One region of the Natronosporangium hydrolyticum genome, then DNA from elsewhere that is predicted to be linked to it. Evidence: riboswitches for the same ligand, from Rfam matches in the RefSeq annotation. Region 1 holds a riboswitch; the other holds the start of a gene.

Region 1 (4,814 bases):
CCCGGTCGGGCGCGACGTCTGCGAACGGGCGGTCCGTGCCAGCGCCGACATCGACGCCTGGGGCACTCTGATCTGCTCGAACGCGGCACCGCATCATCCGATGTGGCGGATGGCGGAGTGGCAGCGCCGGCTCAACCGAGAGTTCCTCGACGCGCCACGCGGCTGAGCGGGTCGGCCCACGGCTGGACAACGACTGGACGCGCGGGCCCGGGCGGCGCCCGCTTATCCAGCGGATAGGGCTTTCCCCACCGGTTACGCCTTGACCGATAGAGACGCGGCTATATAGGTTCGGCGCCATCGACCCCTGTGCCTGCCAGCTCTCCCGATCGGAGGCGCTCATGAGACCCGCCCGCATTGGCCGGCTCGTCGCTGCCGCGGCTACCGCCGGCATCCTCGCCGCCCTGGCGCTCTCCCCCACCGCCCACGCGGCCGCTCCCGACTCACCCGGCCTCGGCCAGTTGGCCGCGGCGAAGACCGCCCTCGACCGGGCGGCGGCACCGCCGGAGTCGGTCACCAGCTGGTACGTCGACGAGGCCACCGATCAAGTGGTCGTCGAGGTGCTACCGGAGGCCGAGCCCGTCGCGGCCGAGTTCGCCGAGGCCAACGGGGTCAGCGACGACCTGATCACCGTGGTCACCACCGCCGAGGCCCCGCGGCTGTTGCAGCCCTGGCCGCTGCAGGAGGGCGACCCCTACTATGCAAACAACAACCGCTGCACCGTCGGCTTCCTGATCCGCACCACCGCCGGCCAGAACGGCTTCATTACCGCTGGCCACTGTGGCTCCGTCGGTGTCCGGACCTACGGGTTCAACCAGGAGCCACAGGGCAACTTCTGGCTCTCCCAGTTCCCCGGCAGCGACTGGGCGGTGGTGCTGGTGACCGACGACTGGATCCCGACGCCGATCACCACCGGTTCACAAGAGGCCCCGATCGGCGGCTCGGTGTGCAAGATCGGTTCGACCACCGGGTACACCTGCGGCACGATCACCGCCAAGAACGTCACCGTCAACTACCCACAGGGCACGGTCACCGGGCTGACCCGAACCACCCTCTGCGCCGAGCCGGGCGACTCCGGCGGCCCGGTCTTCTCCGGCAACTACCAGGGGCAGGGCATCGTCTCCGGCGGCTCCGGCAACTGCGCGGCCGGGGGTGTCACCTTCTTCCAGCCGCTGCTGCCGATCCTGAGCAGCGGCAATCTCACCCTGCTCACCGCACCCTGATCACCGCACCGCCTGATCACCGGCAGACCCCGGTACCGACCGGCGCCGAACCAGCGCACGTGATCCTTGTCATGGTCACCCGCGCTGGTTCGGCGCCGCTTTGTACGGCTATCGTGACGCTGCCGTGGTGCTCGGGAAGACCGGTGCGAAACCGGAGCGGCCCTCGCCACTGTGATCGGGAAGTCGACGATCGACGCTCGCCAACCACCCGCACCAGCGGGCGGGAGCGGCCACTGGACGCCAACTCGGGTGTCCGGGAAGGCAGACCGTCGCCGCACCACCCCGTCAGCCAGGAGACCGGCCACGGCACGAGACCCGTCCACGAGGTGTGGGAGGCACGGTCCGGCTATGAATAGTCGACACATCCTGCTGGTCGCCCGGCAGGTCGCCCAGAGCGGTGGCCAGGAGACGGTACGTCAACTCGCCACGGCGGTCGCCGCCGAGCTGGGCCGTCGCGGCGATGACAGCCCGGTCGGCGCCTGCTTCCTCGACGGCGAAGCGCCCTCGCTCGTCACAGCGCTCGACCAGGCGACTGACGCCGGGGCCAGCGAGATCGTGCTGGTGCCGACCCACCTGCCGCCCGACCGGTATCTCGACGTGTGGCTGCGGCGTACCCACGGACACTGGGTGCAGACCCGGGGCGACCAGTGCGCCAGCGGGCTGCCGACCGTCGCAGTCACCGCGCCCCTGGCGCTCCAGCCGGAGCTGGTCAGCACCATTCTCGCGGCGCTGGCGGATCCGGTGACCGCCATCGGCGGGGTGCCTGGGCCGTTCCGCAGCCCGGCCTGGTCGACCATCCCGCGCCACCGGCACCACGTGCTGGTCTGTCGGGGGCCGCGCTGCGCGGCGTACGGAGCGGCAGCGGCGGCCGACGCGCTGAGCGAACGGATCGCCGCCGCCGGCCTCGCCGACGACACGCTCGTGACCAGCACCGGCTGCCTCTTCCCGTGCAACCTGGGCCCGCTGGTGGTGGTGCATCCGGAGGATGTCTGGTACACGGCCGTGGACGAGGAGTTGGCCGGGCGGATTATTGATGAGCATCTGGCCCAGGGCCGGGTGGTAGCAGACTCCCGCGCCACCACCCGGCTCACTACCGGCAGGTAGGAGGCATATAGGGGATATTTCGAGTTAGTCTCATTTTATGAGGCGGTGGTTGCCCCGGCTGGTCCCCGGCCACCAGGCCCCGGACCGCTCATGACTCAGCTGGCCACGCTCGCCTCGGTCATCCTGTTCGCCGTAGCAGGGGTGATCGCGGTGACGATCGCGGCCATCCACGCCGGCCGGGTGCTCACCGAACGGCGACGCGCCCGGCGCGTCGCCCGGCCACGGCAGCTGCTCTTCGCCTTCGTCGCCAGCGGCGATCCGGCCGAGCTAACGGAGCTGGCGCGGATGCCCGCCGCCGACTGGCGGGCGGTGGCGCCGAGCGCCTTCGAGCTACTGACCAAGGTCCGAGGCGAGGCACACGAAGCGCTCGCCACCCTGCTGGCCCGCCGCGGGCTGGTCCACCAGGCCCGGCGCGAGCTACACAGCATCAGCGCGGTGCGCCGCGCCCGGTCCGCCGCCGCGCTCGGCAGCCTGCACGACGGCGCCTCGGTACCGCAGCTGTGCCGGCTCCTCGCCGACACCCACCCCGAGGTACGGGTCGCCGCCATCCAGGCGCTGGGCCGGATCGGCGACCCCGCCGCCGCCCGCCCGCTGCTCAGCAGCCTCCAACCACCCCAGCCCGCCCCCTCCCAGCTCGTCGCCCACGCGCTCGCCCAGCTCGGGCCCAGGATCGCCCCGATGCTGTTGCCGGCCCTCACCGGACCGCCGTTGGTGCAGACAACGGTCCTCGATGCGATGCGCCTGATCGGCACCTTCGAAGGCGAGGGCGGCCTCGCCGGCCGGGTCCCGGCCCAGGTCGCCGAAGTGCTACAGGACGACCGCTCGCAGCCGGTGCGGCTCCGGGCGGCGAAGACGCTGGGCCGGCTCGGGTCTGGAGCCGCGATGGCGCCGCTGCTCGCCAGCACCCAGCCTGCAGAGCCGGCGCCGCTGCGCGCCGCCGCCGCGGCGGCGCTGGGCGAGCTCGGCGCGGTCGACGCGGTGACGCCGCTGGCCGAGTTGTTGACGTGCGGGGACGACCATGTCGCGGGGGCCGCCGCCACCGCCCTGTCCCGACTCGGCCCCACCGGGCTCGCCGCCCTCAACCGGGCGGCCGCGACGCAGGCGACCGCTACCGGGCCGGCCCGACGCGGCGCCGAGCACGCCAACGCGGTACTCGACCGGATAGCGAGGTCCGCCGCGGCCCGGGAGCCGGCCCCCGCCCCGAAGCGGGAAGCCCTGCGCTCATGAACCAGCTAAGTTACTGGGTCGGCGAGGTCCTCCGCTACACCGACGTGGTGATTCTCGGCTACTTTCTGCTCCTCAACAGCTCGCTGCTGGTGCTGGTGCTGCTCGGCGGTTGGGAGCTGGCCAGCAACGTCCGGCGGCGCGCGTTCGCCGGGCTCGACCTCACCTTCCGCAGCCCGCTGACCCCCTCGATCTCAGTGCTGATGCCGGCCCACAACGAGGGTGCCGGGATCGTCACCGCGGTACACGCAATGCTCGCGCTGCGCTATCCGCGTACCCAGGTGGTGGTAATCGACGACGGCTCGACGGATCAGACGACCGCGCTGTTGATCGACGAGTTCGACCTCACCGAAACCCCGATGGTGATGCCGCCGGACGTGCCGGTCGCCGGCGAGATCCTCGGCGTCTACGCGCCCCGTACCGGCGCCAGCTCGCCGCTGCTGGTCCGCAAGACCAACGGCGGCCGCTCCGACGCGGTCAACGCCGGCATCAACATCGCCGACGGCGAACTGGTCTGCATGGTCGATGCCGACTCGGTGCTCGACTCCGACTCGCTGCTCACCGTAGTGAAGCCCTTCATCGACGACCCGCTCCGGGTAGTCGCCACCGGCGGCGCGATCCGGGTCGCCAACGGCTGCACCATCGTCGGCGGCCGGGTCATCGACGTCCGGATGCCTACCGGCTGGCTGCCCCGGATCCAGGTGGCCGAGTATCTACGCTCGTTCCTGCTTGGCCGCTCCGGCTGGTCCCGGCTGGGCAGCGTAGTGATCATCTCCGGCGCCTTCGGCCTGTTCCGCCGCGACCTGGTGGTCCAGATCGGCGGGCTGGCCCGCGACACCGTCGGCGAGGATGCCGAGCTGGTCTTCCGGCTCCATCGCCGGCTCCGGGAGTGGCGGGCCGACTACCGGATCGTGTTTGTGGCCGAACCGGTCTGCTGGACCGAGGTGCCGAGCACCTTGGCCGTACTGGGGCGGCAACGGCGCCGGTGGCACCGCGGCCTCACCGAACTACTGCTACTGCACCACCGGAGCATGATCGGCAACCGCAGGTACGGCCGGATCGGCCTGCTGGCGCTGCCGTTCTACCTGCTGTTCGAACTGCTGGCGCCGGTGGTGGAGCTGGCCGCACTGGTGCTCATCCCGGCCGGGATGCTGGCAGGGGTGGTCGACATCGACTTCGCGTGGCGGTTCCTGCTCGTCGCCTACGGGTACGCGATGGTGGTCAGCCTGTTGGCGCTGGTGATGGAGGAGCTGGTGTTCCACCGGT
Region 2 (4,814 bases), 2.4 Mb from region 1:
TGCTGCGCGGCGGCGAGCTGTCGCAGCTCACCCAGGACCACACCTGGGTGCAGAGCCAGGTCGAGCACGGCAAGCTCGACCCTCGGGAAGCCGCCGCCCACCCGCGACGCGCCCTACTGACCCGGGCGCTCGGCGCTGGTGGGTCACCGGTCGAGGTCGACCTGGCGCTGCGTACCGCGGTTGCGGGCGACCGCTACCTGCTCTGTTCGGACGGTCTCGCCGCGGTCGTCGACCGGAGCGCGCTGCACGCGGCGCTGGCGGCGGACGTCGATCCGGAGCCTACCGCGGCCCGGCTGGTGGAGCTGGCGTACGCCGCGGGCGCCCCGGACAACGTCGCCTGTGTCGTGGCCGACGTCGCGGCGGCGGCTTGACTTCGAGAGCGCTCGAAGTGGAAGCCTTGGGGGCGGCTGACTGGAGTCGATGGGAAGGAGTGTGGCGATGGAGCGGCGAACCCTGGGCAGCGTCGGGGAGGTCAGCGTCCTTACCTTGGGCGGTGGCGGGCTGGGGCAGGTCTGGGGCCCCACCACCCGCCAGGAGGCGGTCGCGACCGTCCGGGAGGCGGTCGACGCCGGCATTGATCTCATCGATGTCGCGCCTGGGTACGGTGACGGCGAGGCGGAGCGGGTGGTGGGGGAGGCGTTCGCCGGTAAGCTCCCCGCCGGGGTTCGGGTCTCCACCAAGTGTGGGCTCGGCAACCCCGATCCCTTCGATGTCCCCGCGTTCCTGGAGAAGTCGCTGGATGACAGCCTGACCCGGATGCGGATCTCTTTCGCCGACGTGTTCCTGCTGCACAACCATGTCACGGCGGAGGCGGAGCCGGGGGCGCCGTGGGCTACGCCGGTCAGCTTGTTCGTCGAGGCGGTGCGGCCGGCGCTGGAAGACCTGGTCCGGCGGGGTCGGATCGGGTCTTGGGGGATCACCGCGGTGGCGGATACGGCGGCGGTGACCGAGGTGCTCGGTGCGGCACCGACGCCCGCGGCCGCGCAGTGCGTGGCGAACCTGCTGGACTCCGCGGGTGAGCTGGCGCCGGCGCAGAGCGACACCCGGCCGGCGGAGACCCTGGCCGCCGCCCGCCGGCACGGGGTGGGAGTGATGGGGATCCGGGCGGTGCAGGCGGGTGCGCTCACCTACGGGATCGACCGGGAGCTGCCGCCGGAGCATCCGATCATGGCCGATTTCCATCGGGCGGAGCCGTTTCGGGCGCTGGCGCGCGAGTTCGGCGAGTCCGCGGCGTCGCTGGCGCACCGGTACGCCCTCTCGATGCCGGAGGTGGACACGGTGGTGCTCGGCGTCAAGGACCGGGCGGAGCTGCGCGAGTGTGTGGCGGCGGCGGCTGCCGGTCGGTTGCGCCCGGATGAGATGGCGACTATTCGGGCAGCGGTCGGGTCCGGCGGCTAGTGGGTCGGCGGCGTCGCGGTACGCTGCGGGCGGCACGAACTGATCGCGAGGTGCCCCGCTCGGCCTGAGTGGGGAGAATCGGGAAGCCGGTGTGACTCCGGCACGGGCCCGCCGCGGTGACCAGGGAGCTGCCGCCCATGCGTCGCGTGCGCAGCCACTGACCTTGCGGTTGGGAAGGCGGGCGGTGAGGTGACGATCTGGGAGTCCGAAGACCGGCCTCGCATTCGCCGCCCCGGCTAGCCGGGGCCCGAGCGCAGCGGGAGCCTGCCATGCCCAGTGAGTTCTATGATGTCATCCATCGCCGTCGCGACGTGCGCGGCCAGTTCACCGGTGCGCCGATCGCCGCCGAGGTGCTTGATCGGGTGCTGGCGGCGGCGCACGCGGCGCCCAGCGTGGGCCTTTCCCAGCCGTGGGACTTCATCGTGGTCCGCGACCGCCGGCTGCGTGCCGAGTTCCACGAGCATGTCCGGCACGAGCGGGAGGTGTACGCGGGGAGCCTCACCGGTGACGCGGCGGCCCGGTTCCGCCAGATCAAGATTGACGGGGTGCGGGAGTCCACGCTCTCGGTGGTGGTGACTTACGACCCGGAGCGGGGTGGGCCGGGCGTCCTCGGTCGGCACGCTATCGCCGACGCCGGCCTGTACTCAGTCTGCCTGGCGATCCAGAATCTGTGGCTCGCGGCGGCGGCGGAGCGGCTCGGGGTCGGCTGGGTCTCCTTCTACCGGGAGGAGTTTCTGCAGCGGTTGTTGGGGATCCCGGAGCGGATCCGCCCGGTGGCGTGGCTGTGCCTCGGCCCTGTGTCTTATGTGGAGGATGTGCCGGATCTGGAGCGGCACGGGTGGCGGCGCCGCCGGCCGTTGGTGGCCGCGGTCCACGCGGACCGCTGGCAGGGCAGCCGCGAACTGGCCTGACTCGCGCGGAGCCACGCGAACCGGAGTTACGGGTTGATTGCAGGGCAGGTCCAGACCATTGACCGATCACGGGGTAGACGTGTAGACCATCTTCATGTCGGCGGGCCTGGCGGCGATCGGTGACTACGTTGCCGGGCACGGCGTGGCGGTCGAGTCGCACCGGCAGGCGGACGGTTCCGGGTTGTCCCGCTGGAACCTCGTTCCGGCGGACCAGTTTGTGACGCTGCTCCGCGCGCTGCGTTCGGAGGAGTGGTTCGACGCGTGGCATGAGGCGCTGCCGGTCGCGGGTGATCCGGACCGGATGGTGGGCGGGACCCTCACGAGCCGGATGCGGGACACCGCGGCGGCCGGCAACGCGTACGCAAAGACCGGCACGTTGACGTCGGTCTCGGCCCTCTCCGGTTACGTCACCGACGGCGACGGCCGGCCGCTGGTCTTCGCGATCCTGCTCAACAACCACCTTGATGCAGTCAAGGTGATCGAGGACCGGATCGTGGTGGCGCTCGCCGAATTCAGCGTCGGCGGGGCGGGGACGCTGCCGACCAGTGTGCCGGAGCCGGCGACCCCGCCGCTGCCGGCTGACGTGGAGTGCAGTTGGCTCAAACCCGCCCGGTGCTGAGCCGGCCGCCGGCGCCGAGCCGCGCGGGATCGTCGGTGGCGCGCTGGCATGGTTACAGTGGTGATGTTGTTGGCGTCGATGGATGCCGGGTGGGGGGAACGCATGCGGGCAAGCACTCTGATGGCGCGGGCCGCGGTGGCCGGGCTCGTGATCGCGGCGGGCGCGTGCTCGGCGGCGGACGACCCGGTTGAGGAGCCGGCTCCGACCGGCACCGGCGCCGCCACCGCCCCCGCCGTCGCCGACACCGAGTTGGTGGTGGAGACCGTCGTCGACGGTCTGGACGGGCCGTGGGGGCTGGCCTTCCTGCCCGACGGCGAGCAGCTGCTGGTGACCCAGTCGGCCGGGATTCTGTCGGTGGTCGACTCGAGCACCGGCGAGATCGACGACATCTCCGGCGTTCCTGAGGTCGCCACCGGCGGTCAGGGCGGGCTGCTCGACGTCGCGCTGGACCCGGACTACCCCGAGGCGCCGTGGGTCTACCTCACCTACTCGGCGGCCGACGACAGCGGCGGCACCACCACCACCCACCTCGCCCGCGGCCAGCTCGACCTGGCCGAGCAGCAGCTCGACCAGGTCGAGGTGCTGTATGTGGCCGAGCCGTTCCTGCAGAGCACCGCCCACTACGGCTCGTCGATCGTCTTCGACGACGACGGCTACCTGTTCATGACCGTCGGCGACCGAGGCTACAAAAACTTCGACGACCACCCCGCGCAGGACCCGAGTACGCCGATCGGGACGACCTTGCGGCTGGAACCGGACGGGTCGGTGCCGGCCGACAACCCATTCGTCGACGATCCGGAGGTCGCCGACGAGATCTACTCCTACGGGCACCGCAACATTCAGGGGCTGACGGTGCATCCGGAGACCGGGGAGATCTGGGCCAGTGAGCACGGCGAGCAGGACGGCGACGAGATCAATGTGCTGGAGGCCGGCGGCAACTTCGGCTGGCCGGTGGCGACTACCGCCTGCGAATACGGCACCGACACGCCGCTCGGAGAGTGGCCCGACGAGGTCGAGGGCACCGTCGAGCCGGTCTTCTACTGGGAGTGCGGCAGCGGCGGTTTCCCGCCCGCTGGTCTGACCTTCTATACCGGTGACGAGTTCCCACAGTGGCAGGATGATCTGCTCGTCGGCGGCCTGGCCAGCGAGTATCTTGCCCGGCTGACGGTGGCGGGCGACCAGGTCGAGGAGGCCGAGCCGCTGCTCGCCGATGAGGGGTGGCGGATCCGGGACGTGGCGGTGGGGCCGCACGACGGTGCGATCTACGTCGCGGTCGACGGCTCGGACGCCCCGCTGCTGCGCCTGGTCAACGCCGACTAGCCCCCACAAGGTCCCGAGTTAGCGCCGCCCGTCCCCGCTTGGTGGGGCGGGTGGGGACCATGCGCCCCGTGATATCCCGACATTTCCGGTCACAAGATCCCGACTCGCCCCACCAGGCGGAGAAGGCTTTGCGCTTTGTTCTATGACAGATAGAATAACTACATGAAACCAACTCAGGGTCCGATGGCTGGTGTGCCGATCGAGGTGCAGCGGCTGACGAAGCGGTACCGAGGGGTGACTGCGGTCGAGGAGTTGAGCTTCTCGGTCCCACCCGGCCAGATCACCGGCTTCCTCGGCCCGAACGGAGCCGGCAAGACCACCACGCTGCGGATGATTCTCGGGCTGGTGCAGCCCACCAGCGGGGCCGTGGCGATCGGCGGACACCGCTACCGGGAGCTCGCCGCGCCGAACGCGGTGGTCGGGGCGGCGCTCGACGGCGCCTACGCCCACCCGGGGCACAGCGCCCGCAGCCACCTGCGGGTCCACTGCGCGCTAGCCGGCTATCCCGCCTGCCGCGTCGACGAGGTGCTCGCACAGCTGGAGATGACCGAGTACGCCGACCGGAG

What was found. A riboswitch is a leader RNA that binds a small molecule or an ion and turns the genes downstream of it on or off. The one in region 1 is predicted to bind cobalamin.
Region 2: it holds a riboswitch for cobalamin, as region 1 does, so the genes downstream of both, bluB (5,6-dimethylbenzimidazole synthase) here and JQS43_RS05565 ((2Fe-2S) ferredoxin domain-containing protein) in region 1, are expected to answer to the same signal.

The regions. Positions count from the first base shown of each region.
Region 1 covers NZ_CP070499.1:1,205,038-1,209,851, reverse strand. Annotated here, with positions in the region: gene JQS43_RS05575 (cellulase-like family protein) at 1-166, shown strand, start outside; gene JQS43_RS05570 (S1 family peptidase) at 339-1,220, shown strand; cobalamin riboswitch at 1,329-1,540, shown strand; gene JQS43_RS05565 ((2Fe-2S) ferredoxin domain-containing protein) at 1,569-2,324, shown strand; gene JQS43_RS05560 (HEAT repeat domain-containing protein) at 2,415-3,551, shown strand; gene JQS43_RS05555 (glycosyltransferase family 2 protein) at 3,548-4,814, shown strand, end outside.
Region 2 covers NZ_CP070499.1:3,601,157-3,605,970, reverse strand. Annotated here, with positions in the region: gene JQS43_RS16055 (MerR family transcriptional regulator) at 1-371, shown strand, start outside; gene JQS43_RS16050 (aldo/keto reductase) at 439-1,398, shown strand; cobalamin riboswitch at 1,430-1,633, shown strand; gene bluB (5,6-dimethylbenzimidazole synthase) at 1,668-2,309, shown strand; gene JQS43_RS16040 (D-alanyl-D-alanine carboxypeptidase) at 2,404-2,928, shown strand; gene JQS43_RS16035 (PQQ-dependent sugar dehydrogenase) at 2,977-4,248, shown strand; gene JQS43_RS16030 (ABC transporter ATP-binding protein) at 4,411-4,814, shown strand, end outside.